Regions from separate parts of the Fictibacillus sp. NPDC058756 genome, predicted to be linked through region 1. Evidence: riboswitches for the same ligand, from Rfam matches in the RefSeq annotation. Region 1 holds a riboswitch; each other region holds the start of a gene.

Region 1 (4,262 bases):
TGCTGTGCTCTCCAGCCAGTTAATCTCATCCTCCCAGATGGACTTCGTACTTTCTAATAAAAAGAGATCATCTAAAAGCTTTGTTTGAAAACTTCCAGGTCCTATCGATGTTTTCACGGCTTCCTCTGCCGCTTTCGTGAGCATCAGAAGCGCAAGAGCTGTGCGCTCTAGAATCGATAGCTTGTCTTCTGTTTCATCTTTTTGATTAGCCTGATACAGCGCAATCATTGAAGTAGCAAAACAACCGGTTCCTGTCACTAGCGAAAGCATCGGGTGACCATGTGAAAGTTCGATAACCCTCTCCCCATCTGAAACGACATCCTTCTCACCTGTCATCGCTATAATGCACCCCGTCTGTTTTGCTGCAGCTATTGCAAGCTGGTGTAAATCACCTTCAGAAAAGCCGAGGTCGCCGTCCGCTCCCCGGCCTTCCCAGCCAAGACCAGCGAGAAATTTCATCTCTGCCGCATTTCCGCAAATTGTCAGAATTGTTTGGGGACTGACCCCCTTCAATTGTGAATATTCTGACAACAATTCTTTAATGGTTTCCTGGCGGAATGAAGACAGCCCCACTCCTACGGGATCGAGGACGACAGGCACTCCGGTGTGCATAGCCTTACGAAGTGCAAGTTTCATAGACTTAGCTGAAGCTTCTTCCAAAGTTCCAATGTTAAGCACCAATGCATCTGACACCGCAACTGCGTCTTCTACTTCCATCAAGTCGTGAACCATTATAGGACTCCCACCCGCAGCTAGAACACCGTTGGCGAGGAAGTTCATCGTTACATTATTTGTAATATGGTGGACCAGCGGACGCTCTTTACTGATCTGTTCCACATATGCTTTCCAAACTTGTACTCTAGTGCTGTTCATGAAGAATCCTCCTATAAGCAAAGTGATTTACCGGTCCATGTCCGGAACCGACATCAATACCGTGTTCGATCGCCGTCTGGATAAACTTTTTCGCATTTCGAACGGCATTTTCCAACGTTTTACCGTAAGCCAATTCAGCTGCAACTGCAGCTGAGAATGTACAGCCAGTACCATGTGTATTTTTTGTGTAAACACGTTTATCAACAAGTTCCCACAATTCAACACCGTTGTAGACGAGGTCTGAAACAAACTCTTCCTCCATATGTCCGCCTTTTATCACCACATAATCAGCACCCATATTAAACAGGATTCGTGCCGCTTCACGCCTTGCTTCATCACTCGTGATCTCAATCCCTGTCAGTGCTTCAGCTTCAGGAATATTAGGTGTGATTACTTTTGCAAGTGGCAGCATAAACGTTTTCATCGCTTCCAGAGCTTCCTCACCTAAAAGGCTTGCCCCGCCTTTTGCAACCATAACAGGATCGACGACCAGGTTGCTCCAGCCAAACTTTTTAATAAAAAAGGCGACTGTTTCAATATATTCACCCGAAAACAGCATGCCTGTTTTTACTGCGTCAGGCTTAAGGTCGCTTCCGATTGAAGTTAATTGCTGCTCCAATCCATCCTGAGGAACTGGATATACGCCTTGCACACCCGTCGTGTTTTGAGCCGTAACGGCAGTTAGTACAGACATTCCGTACACACCAAATTCCTGGAATGTCTTTATGTCAGCCTGAATACCTGCACCGCCGCCACTGTCAGATCCAGCGACTGTCAGTGCTTTGCATACTTTGATTAATTGTCCCATCACGTTCCCCTCCTTAGCTATAAACACAAAAAGCCACCCGCAAATAAAAAGCGGGTGGCTATTACGATTGTAGATAGTAATGGACCACGCCGCTTCCCTACGCCAGTATTAACCGGATCAGGTTCAAAGGGTCGAAGGCTATCACCTTCTCTCAGCTTAAAAACATAAGCACCCCTAGCGGAAATGACGATATTGATTTAACACAATCCTACTCACATACCATCTACAAAGTCAACGTTTTTTTCAAATATTTGTTTCTCAGTGTTTAAGCCTACAAAAATACGGGGAAATAGTAAGTAACACAATATAAACACATAAATAACACTAAATTATAACACTTGCAACAAATGGGAAAGCCAACCGTAATAATGTCACAAACTATTAAAGAATTACCAAAAGGTGGTGAAAATGCAGTACATTGGAATGATTATCAATTTTTTTTCAGAATTTTCAAATAAAATGGTTGTCATTGGGCACCTTGCTCAGTATACTAGTAGAAACCTAGAAACATAAAAGGTTAAATTGGATAGGGAGATAATTTCAAGGAGGGAAACAGGATGAAAGACAAAAACACTTCTTTCAACAAAAACCAAAATGAGATGGTGCAGTACAAACAACAAAAAAGAGACCCATTTGCCTTCAGCCTTATTGCCCAAATGGTTCTGGATGAAGCCCTGCACAGTTATTACAAAGAGTATTATGAAAAAGAAATCGACAATGCCTTGGATCAAAAAGATAAAAAGCGTTTTATGAAACTGACTGAAGAATACAAAGCTTTTCTCGGATAAGGCTTTTGCGCACGGTTCACCATTAAATGGTGCCGTAAAAGCCAAAACACCCTTTCAGCTTCCGGACTGTAATCCGGGCTGCAGAGGGTGTTTCTGACGTACCAGTTATCTGACATGAACAAAACTTAATTACTTATTACATGGATGTCGGAGAACCCGGCTTTTTCTTTTGCCCTTTTTTCCTTTTCCATAACCAGAATACAACGGGTATCAGCACAATCCACACAGGTGCTAATCCAAATAGTGCAACAACGATAAATGAAATCGCAGAAACAAAGAAGTTCACCGTCTCCATGAATAGCATCTTCGTTTTTTTCCAAGTGTTTAAATCCCCTGTCTGCAGCTTCTCTGCTTTCAGATTCTTCACTTCAAACTGGATACTAACTGTCGAGTAATCGCTTTGATTTTTTAAAAAGTTAAGCCTTCCTTCAATCTGTTCAATTTCTTCTTGTACTCTAGCAAGGTCTTCAGAGATTTTTAATAAGTCTTCCGTTCTTTCAGCCTCTTTCATAAAGGATTCAAGCCGATCTCTCACCTGCTGCTTCGCTTTTAATCGAGAAGACAGATCAACATATTCTTCTGTAACATCTTCCCCTCGCACACTTTCATGCGGAGTCCCTTCACTTATATCCTTCACTTCCTGCAAAAACGGCCGGAATCCATTCATCGGAACACGTACCGTCATCATCCCGTCCTCATAGCCTTCCTCACCGATATTCGTGTTGGATTCAACGATATAACCGCCTTTATCTTCAACCATCTTCCTAACCTTTTCCATCGCATTCTGCAGTTTGTCAACTGTAATCCGCAGATCTGCGTTATAGATCACTTTCCGCTGATCTCGAATCGATTGCTTCTTGTCGCTTTTCTCTGGTGAAGCTGTCCCTTCATCAGCAGAAGACTTAGAAATTTCCGTCTTCGCTTCAGAACTGTCGCCTCCTGCCATGTCATGTGAAGGCTCTTTTTTACTACCTCCATTGCTGCTGCACGCTCCTAATAATAAAACACAGATCAATACCCACACTTTCCATAATTTCCACATATCGTAAATCCCCCTTTTTGGCTTAGACGCTTTTTTCTAAAAAAAGGTTTCAGGACTCGAAAAACCAACCTATTGAATGATTTTTTCTTAACCTTTTTTATGATAAAATATTGTCTGGTGATTAGTTGTTTGAAAAAAATCCGATTTATGCTAGTATGTACAGAATAAGTAAGTGGTTTAACTGGAGGAATAGCATGTCAATGATAGGAAGAAACGATCCGTGCTATTGTGGCAGCGGAAAAAAATATAAGAAATGTTGCTTACATAAAGAAGTGCAAACACGCGAAGTATCCTTTCATCAGGAAGGACTCATCAAATTTGCCCTTGAGAACTTTCAGCAGGATTTAGCAGCACGTACGTCAGAGTATGTGAAAAAATATCCTGTTGGCAAAGACCAAGAACAAACGTATGCGAACATCGCTGTTTGCTGGGAAGTTTTCTGTTCTGAGATAAAAGGCGGAAAAACAGCGGTTGAGCTTTATGTCGAAAAGGCAAAGAACTCAGTGAAGCCTGAAGTTGCTGAGATCTTAGCTGGCTGGACCAATACAGTGCCTTCACTTTATAAAGTTGTTGAACAAAAAACAGGCTTTATTTTTACAGTGAAAGACATCTGGACAGAGAAAGTGTACGATGTGACGATCAACGCTGCTGATAAGCCAAAAACAGACAGCGCATTGCTTGGAACACTCGTATGGAACGGCATTAATTACGAATTTTATATCGGCTATGTAGAGATGCCGATTTCTGAATT
Region 2 (4,262 bases), 380 kb from region 1:
GAAAAGGAAAATATGCCTGATGTAGAAGGCTACAACATCGAATCTGCACAAGCACTTTTAAAAGATAAAGGATTTACAGATATTGATATCAATTATGAGGAATCCGATTCTGAGCCAGAAGGGACGGTACTTGCTCAAAGTCCTGACAGAGATGAGAAGGTAACCCCTGCTGAAACTACGGTTACTTTAACAGTCAGCTCAGGTACACCAACCGTTCAGATTTCAAATTTAATCGGATTAACTCAGCAAGATGTTGAAACATTTGCAGATAACGAGGGATTGGTAGCTGAATTTACGTCTGAGTATTCGGATACTGTCGAAAAAGGAAAAGTTATTTCCCAAGACCCGGCTCCATTTACACAAGTTGAAAAGGGAGCTACTATTACAGTTGTTCTGTCAGATGGCCAAGATCCAAATAAAGAAGAAAAGCCAGAAGAATCCGATGAAACTGCTGGTGACCGTACCACTACGGAAAAGATCAATGTTAAACTAGGCAAAAAGGATAAAAATGAGCCTGCCCGTGTAAAAATTGTTTATTCGGACAAAAATGCAGCAAACGAAGTTTTCGTGGAAGAAGAGATAACAGAGTCAAAGGAATATTCTCTTCCTTTGACTATAGCTGAAGGCGGCACTGCTTCTTACGTTGTTTATATCAATGATAAAGAAGCAAGGAAAGAAACAATAAATTATGATGATATTCAGGGAGGGGACGATGGTGATTAAGCATGCCTGAAGGAAGAATCGTTAAAGCGCTGGCTGGTTTTTATTACGTAAAGGAACAAGGCAAGGCTGAAGTTTTCCAATGCAGGGGAAGGGGGAACTTTCGAAAGAAGAAAGTGAACCCGCTTGTAGGGGACTGGGTAGAATATGAATCCAGCAATGTTACGGATGGCTATATTCTTGATGTGAAAGAAAGAAAAAATGAATTAGTCCGCCCTCCCATCGCAAACGTAGACCAGGCCATACTCGTTTTTTCGGCAACCGAACCTGATTTTAGCACGCTTCTCTTAGACAGGTTTCTAGTTCATATAGAGGCAAATGATATTTTGCCTGTAATCTGTATTTCAAAAATGGATCTTGTCCAGGGTACTGATGACCTTGATGAGATTCAAAAATATATAGAAACATATAAAAGATTGGGCTACGATGTGTTTCCGACTTCAACAAAAACAGACGACAGCCTGGAGATGTTCTACCCGCTTTTTAAAGATAAAGTAACGGTTTTTGCTGGGCAGTCCGGCGTCGGGAAATCATCGCTATTAAATGCCATTAATCCAGAGCTCATGCTTGAAACCAACGAGATATCAAGCCACTTAGGACGTGGAAAACATACGACTCGCCATGTTGAACTCATCTTGTTTGGAAACGGCCTTGTCGCTGATACACCTGGATTCAGTTCCTTGGATTTCATGAACATTGAAGCTGAAGACTTGTCTATGTATTTTCCTGAAATGAATGAGAGACGAGGCAATTGTAAGTTCCGCGGGTGTTCACATACTTCAGAACCTAAATGTGCTGTCAAACAGGGTGTCGAAGAAGGCGCAGTTCCACAATTTCGCTATGATCATTACGTTAGTTTTTTACAGGAAATAAAAGATCAAAAACGGAGGTACTAAATGGTTAAAATAGCTCCTTCCATTTTATCGGCTGACTTTTCAAAGTTAGGCGAAGAAATAAAAGCGGTTGAAATGGCCGGTGCCGATTACATTCATGTAGATGTGATGGATGGACATTTCGTACCGAATATTACGATGGGTCCTCTCGTTCTTAAAGCAATACGTCCATTGACTGAACTGCCGCTGGACGTACATTTAATGATAGAGAATCCGGATTCGTATATTGAGGAATTTGCAGAAGCAGGTGCAGATATTATTACTGTTCATGTTGAAGCGGCAACTCATCTTCACAGAACGATACAATTGATTAAAGCTAAAGGTGTTAAAGCAGGCGTTGTATTAAACCCAGCTACTCCAGTTGATGCAATAAAGCACATCATCCATGATATCGATATGGTATTGCTTATGACAGTTAACCCTGGATTTGGCGGACAGTCTTTTATCCAAAATGTTGTCCCAAAGATCAGAGAAGTCTCTGAGCTAGTACAGACTCATGGGCTGAATGTAGAAATTGAGGTAGATGGCGGTGTTAATGCTGAAACTGCCCCTTTATGCATTGAAGCAGGTGCGAACGTTTTAGTAGCCGGTTCTGCCATATATGGGAAAAAAGATTTAAAAGATGCAATAAACTCCATTCGTGGTGTATAATTAAGGTGTTAATAAAATAAGTAACCACAGGGGGAGTCCTATTAATGGGCTGAGAGGGGAGTGTACTCCCGACCCTTTGAACCTGAAGCTGGATAATGCCTGCGTAGGGATGTGGAGTCGTACTTTTTGCATTCAGATGATATGAATCTTAAAGCAACCGCACTCACATGCCGGTTGCTTTTTTTATTTTCTTCAAAACTATAAAAGAGGAGGATAAATATGAAAAACAACAACGTTGCACTATTAACTGAGATTGCTATTATGGCGGCACTTTCATTAATTTTAGGACTTATAAAATTTAATGGTATCTGGCCGCAAGGGGGTTCTGTTTCTCTAGAAATGGTGCCGATTTTTCTAATTGCATTCAGAAGGGGATTAAAAGCTGGTGTATTTACAGGGTTAGCTGTAGGTTTGCTTCAATTGCTTGTGAACCCATATATCGTACACCCTGCTCAGCTCATTTTAGATTACCCGCTTGCTTTTGCCTTAGCAGGTGTTGCGGGGGCATTTGCGCCGTCAATTACTCAAAATAAAGCAAAGAGAACTTTACTGATGGTTACAGGAATCTTTATTGGATGTGCGTTGAGACTTGCTTCACATGTATTATCCGGAGTTATTTTCTTTAGTGATTTTGCCGAAGAGATGAATGTATGGCTATATTCGATTATGTACAACGGTTCGTTTATGGTCGTCATTTTTGTGATTACATCTCTCATCGTAATTTTTATAACTAACACTGCTCCACGATTATTGCATGCAGCAAGAAAGGGATATCATCAAGCAGCATGAAAATAAGAATTGTTGCCGGTGGTCCACATCATCTGATTCCAGAACTTAAAAGCTATGAAACCTCGTCCGAAGATCTGTGGATTGGTGTTGACAGAGGTACATTCATACTTTTGGAAAAAGGGATTAAGCCTGATTATGCTTTTGGTGATTTTGATTCCGTTTCTGCAGCAGAAAAAGAGATAATACTAAAGTCAGATATCGTTTTGAATCAATATCAGTCAGAAAAAGACCAAACTGATATGGAGTTAGCACTTCAATGGGCAATGGATCAAAAACCGGAAGAAATATTTTTATTTGGGGCAACAGGAGGAAGGCTGGATCACGAGATGATGAATATCCAGCTTCTCTATAGAACGATTTCTAGCAATGCTGAAGTGAAGATAATAGATATTAAAAATGAAATCTCGCTAAAGCTGCCCGGAATATATACGATTGAAAGAGAAGACCATTACACCTATATTTCTTTCTTAGCATTTCAGGGAGAAGTGAAAGGTATCACACTTATTGGATTTAAATATCCTTTAAATAAGGCTTCCTTGAAGATAGGAGCGTCGCTCTGCATATCAAATGAGCTTGTAAATAAAAGTGGTACTTATTCTTTCGACTCTGGCATAATATTGATGGTAAAGAGCCATGATTAATTAAAATCATGGAAAACAGGCCCCGAGACACCTTTTTATAAGACGGGGAATATTGTATGTTAGGTTTTGCTCTTATCATTTTTTATGGGCCTGGAGGAGGGGTAAGATGAAATTTTATACCATTAAACTTCCTAGATTTTTAGGGGGATTCGTACGTGCCATCTTAGGTTCTTTTAAAAAAGGATAACAAACAAAAAAAGCGCCCTGTGCGCTTTTTTTGTGTTGATAAAAATATAAGTAGAGGATGTTACGGTACGTGTTCTTAAATTTATTACACGTTCGCGCAAAAACACTGCGTTTCCACGCAAACAGTTCTTTGTTTCACGCAGAAACTAATAAATTTCACGCGGAATCTCTTTCTGACCACGCAGTACTGGTCTAGTTTCACGCACGGTATGTAATTAATATCAAAAATCTGCACTAAAAAGTGTACAGCCTCAACATATTTATTGAAATAAAAAAAACAGCAGCCTCTGCTGCCGTTTTTTTATTAAACGCGTTCTACTTTACCTGATTTAAGTGCACGAGCAGATACGTATACGCGCTTAGGCTTTCCGTCCACAAGAAT
Region 3 (4,262 bases), 670 kb from region 1:
GGAATTGATTTCGTTCTTAATACCGAAATCGGAAAAGATGTTATGCCTGAAGATCTCAAAGCTGATTTTGATTCTGTAATCCTTTGCACAGGTGCCCAAAAACAAAGAGATTTGAATCTTGAGGGAAGAGAAGCAAAAGGCGTACATTTTGCCATGAAATATTTAACTCAATCCACTAAACGGTTATTAAATGATAAAATCAGCGAACCTCTAATAGACGCTAAAGATAAAAATGTTATTGTAATCGGCGGCGGTGATACTGGTGCAGATTGTGTCGCAACTGCTTTACGCCAAAAATGTAAAAGTGTTGTTCAATTCGGGAAGCATCCTAAATTACCGGATGTAAGAAGCAAAGCAAACATGTGGCCTGAACAGCCTTATATTTTCACGATGGATTATGCATATGAAGAAGCAACTGCACAATTCGGGTCAGATCCAAGAGAATATTCGGTTCAAACAAAGAAATTGGTTGCTGATGAAAACGGAAATTTAAAAGAACTTCATACGATTCAAATGAAGAGAACCTCAGATGAAAATGGTAATCTTTCATTTGAAGAGATTCCAGGTACTGAAAAAGTATGGCCTGCAGATCTTGTTTTTATCGCAATCGGTTTTGAAGGAACAGAACAGCCAGTTTTGAAGCAATTCGGTGTAGAAACAAAGAATAATAAAGTAGATGCGAAACATGGGGATTATAAGACAAACGTAGATGGTGTTTTTGCCGCTGGCGATTCCAGACGCGGGCAAAGTTTAATCGTTTGGGCAATCCAAGAAGGACGAGACTGTGCTAAAGAAGTTGATAAACATCTAATGGGCAGTACAGTTTTGCCTTAAGTGTTTTTTCCATGCTACAATAAACTCTAAAAGCCAAAAGCGTTTATTCTATGATAAAATAAGGGCTGGCTATGAAAATTCTATTTATAAATAAGGAGTAGAAGCATGGAAAAAGTACTTATTTTTGGTCATAAAAATCCCGATACTGACACAATAACATCTGCAATTGTATATGCAGATCTAAAAACAAAACTTGGACTAAATGTTGAGCCGGTTCGCTTAGGCGAAATTAATGGTGAAACAAAGTATGCACTTGATTATTTTAAAGCAGATCTTCCTCGCTTAGTGGAAACTGTTTCTGAGGAAACAAACGCTGTCATTTTAGTAGACCATAACGAACGTCAGCAAAGTGCTAATGACATTGATAAAGTACGTGTTTTAGAAGTTATCGATCATCACCGCATCGCAAACTTTGAAACAAGTGATCCATTATATTACCGTGCTGAGCCTGTTGGGTGTACAGCTACGATTTTAAATAAGATTTATAAAGAAAAAGGAATTAAAGTAGAAAAGAACATTGCTGGATTAATGCTTTCTGCGATCTTTTCTGATTCTCTTTTATTAAAGTCACCAACTTGTACAGAAGAAGATGTTGAAGCAGCTCGAGAGCTGGCTGAAATCGCTGGCGTAGATGCAGAAGCTTATGGCCTTGAAATGCTAAAAGCTGGAGCAGACTTAAGCGATAAGTCCGTAGAAGAGCTAATCTCACTCGACGCAAAAGAATTTAACATTGGCGCAAGCAAAATAGAAGTAGCTCAAGTGAATACAGTAGATGCTAGTGATGTATTAAAACATCAAGACGACCTAGAAACTGCAATTTCGAAAGTAATTGATGAAAAAGAATTAGACTTATTCATGTTCGTAGTAACAGACATTCTAACAAATGATTCAACAGCACTTGCACTCGGAAAAAGAGCTCAATCTGTTGAAGACGCATATAACGTGAAGCTTGAAAACAATACAGCTGTATTAAAAGGTGTAGTATCACGTAAAAAACAGATTGTACCTGTACTAACAGAAGCAATGAGCAAATAATATTAATTCTAAGGTCTGTAAAGTAATTGTCGCTTTCAACTCATTTCTTCATTGACAAGTTGATTGAAGTGCAAGGTGCGAGACTCCTGGGGGATCAGCGGGACAGGTGAGACTCCTAAGGGCGCAAAGGGCAGAGGAGGCTCACCGCACGCCCCCCGGAAAGCGAGCATCCTGAAACGGAAATCAACTACTTTCAAAAACAACATCGAATACGAAAACAGCCATTCAAAAAAGATGGAGAGATCCATCTTTTTTAATTGCTATTTTAGTTGACAATTATAACTAGCCTGTTATGATTTAAAACATAATACCAACTTAATAATTTTACGAAACCACTAGGGGTGCCTTTTAAAGGCTGAGATCGAAGTTTGACTTCGAGACTCTTAGAACCTGATCTGGATTATACCAGCGTAGGGAAGTGGCTGTTACGGAAACTTTATTACTTATTATGTTTTCTCTACAACCACTTTCTATTGCTGAAAGTGGTTTTTTTGTTGGTTAAAAACTATCTTGAGGAGGACTTATATGCCTGCGTTTACTGAAGAACTGCGTAAACAAGCTGACCAAATCTGGGAAGCCAATCTCAATCACCCATTCGTAAGAGGAATTGCCGAGGGGAATCTGCCTTTAGAAAAATTTAAATATTATGTGCTGCAAGATTCTTATTACTTATCACATTTTGCAAGAATTCAAGCATTAGGAGCTGCAAGAGCTGATGATTTATACACAACCTCCAGAATGGCTGCACATGCTCAAGGGACGAATGAAGCAGAGTTAGCACTGCACGAAAGGTTTATTAAACAACTTCATATCACAGCAGAAGAACTAGCTGAATTTGAACCTGCACCAACCGCTTATAATTACACTTCACACTTGTATCGAGTTGCTGACACTGGAAGTTTAGGTGAAATAATTGCGGTCATTCTTCCATGCTATTGGATTTATCATGAAATCGGAGAAAGGTTTGAAGGGGCTGAGCCAAAAGAACCTATATACCAGGAATGGATCGCTGCATATGGAGGAGAGTGGTTTGGTCAGCTTGTTCAAGAACAAATAAGCCGATTAGATAACTTAGCAGAGAATGCGAGTCACGCTGAAAGAAAAAAAATGACACAGCACTTTTTACTCAGCTGCCAGTTTGAATATTTGTTTTGGGAGATGGCTTTTACATTAGAAAAATGGCCGGTTCCAAATACGCGCATCTTAAGCAGTGAGAGGAGAACTGAAAATGTCTAAGAGATTAAAGTTGACTGATATATTAGTCACGATTGTAATTTCGACCGGTTTTGGAATTCTTTATAAACTATGGGGACCTCTCTATTATGCCGTTAAACCATTAGGTCTTCACATTGATCAATTAATCTATGGGATGTGGTTTATGGCTGCAACAGCGGCATTTTTGATCATTCGCAAACCAGGAGTGGCTCTCCTTGCAGAAGTTGCTGCTTCTTCAGGAGAATTTTTAATGGGATCAGAATTCGGGCTAGAGGTATTGTTATATGGTATAGCTCAAGGTTTATTTGCTGAACTCTTACTCATGGCATTTAGGTATAAACGTTATGATTTATTGGCTGTTTCATTGGCAGGGATAAGTTCTTGTCTAGGCTCTTTAATCTTGGACTTTTATAAAGGATATATTGGTGATTTATCAACTTGGAATCTTATCCTCTATATTGGATTTAGATTTATCGGAACCATCCTTTTTACAGGAGTCTTTGCTATTGCCATCGTGAAGGCACTTGAAGCAACTGGTGTTACCAATCTCGTCAGATCTTCATCACGAAAAGATTTTGAATCATTGGATCAATAAAAGAGGTGTTTGTTTATGGAATGTATTACATCCGTTAACAAGTTGAGATTAAAGTTTCCAGAAGAGGAAGGACTATTATTTAAAGATTTGTCTGTTTCATTTCAAAAAGGTGAAAAAGTATTATTACTTGGGCCGTCGGGATGCGGAAAATCTACACTTCTGCAAGTCTTATCGGGGCTCATTCCACAATCGATTGATATTCCAATCAAAAGTGAGAGCATAAAAATCCCCGATTCATGGGGATTTGTATTTCAGGATTCTGATTCACAGTTCTGTATGCCATTTGTTGATGAAGAAATTGCGTTTGTTTTAGAAAATCTTAGAGTACCGAGAAAAAAAATGCCTATCAGAATTAAAGAGCTTCTACATACTGTCGGTCTCCACCTTGATGACATTCATACGGAGATTCGAACACTTTCTGGGGGAATGAAACAGCGTTTAGCACTAGCATCAGTTTTAGCTTTAGATCCTGAGGTGATATTTTTAGATGAACCAACTGCATTAATTGATGAAGAGGGTACTGCACAAGTATGGGATACTGTTAAAGTTATTTCAAAAGATAAGACGGTAATCATTGTTGAAC

Evidence for each region. A riboswitch is a leader RNA that binds a small molecule or an ion and turns the genes downstream of it on or off. The one in region 1 is predicted to bind thiamine pyrophosphate.
Region 2: another riboswitch for thiamine pyrophosphate. It lies ahead of thiT (energy-coupled thiamine transporter ThiT); the one in region 1 lies ahead of thiD (bifunctional hydroxymethylpyrimidine kinase/phosphomethylpyrimidine kinase).
Region 3: another riboswitch for thiamine pyrophosphate. It lies ahead of tenA (thiaminase II); the one in region 1 lies ahead of thiD (bifunctional hydroxymethylpyrimidine kinase/phosphomethylpyrimidine kinase).

What each region holds. Positions count from the first base shown of each region.
Region 1 is NZ_JBHYPU010000001.1:2,473,720-2,477,981, forward strand. Features, by position in the region: gene thiM (hydroxyethylthiazole kinase) at 1-873, opposite strand, end outside; gene thiD (bifunctional hydroxymethylpyrimidine kinase/phosphomethylpyrimidine kinase) at 860-1,669, opposite strand; TPP riboswitch at 1,759-1,867, opposite strand; gene ACFW35_RS12465 (IDEAL domain-containing protein) at 2,239-2,469, shown strand; gene ACFW35_RS12470 (DUF4349 domain-containing protein) at 2,606-3,511, opposite strand; gene ACFW35_RS12475 (SEC-C metal-binding domain-containing protein) at 3,706-4,262, shown strand, end outside.
Region 2 is NZ_JBHYPU010000001.1:2,094,354-2,098,615, reverse strand. Features, by position in the region: gene pknB (Stk1 family PASTA domain-containing Ser/Thr kinase) at 1-723, shown strand, start outside; gene rsgA (ribosome small subunit-dependent GTPase A) at 726-1,616, shown strand; gene rpe (ribulose-phosphate 3-epimerase) at 1,617-2,264, shown strand; TPP riboswitch at 2,284-2,391, shown strand; gene thiT (energy-coupled thiamine transporter ThiT) at 2,484-3,053, shown strand; gene ACFW35_RS10510 (thiamine diphosphokinase) at 3,050-3,694, shown strand; gene spoVM (stage V sporulation protein SpoVM) at 3,801-3,881, shown strand; gene rpmB (50S ribosomal protein L28) at 4,185-4,262, opposite strand, start outside.
Region 3 is NZ_JBHYPU010000001.1:1,801,187-1,805,448, reverse strand. Features, by position in the region: gene ACFW35_RS09095 (glutamate synthase subunit beta) at 1-834, shown strand, start outside; gene ACFW35_RS09090 (manganese-dependent inorganic pyrophosphatase) at 940-1,869, shown strand; TPP riboswitch at 2,197-2,303, shown strand; gene tenA (thiaminase II) at 2,395-3,105, shown strand; gene ACFW35_RS09080 (ECF transporter S component) at 3,098-3,679, shown strand; gene ACFW35_RS09075 (ABC transporter ATP-binding protein) at 3,695-4,262, shown strand, end outside.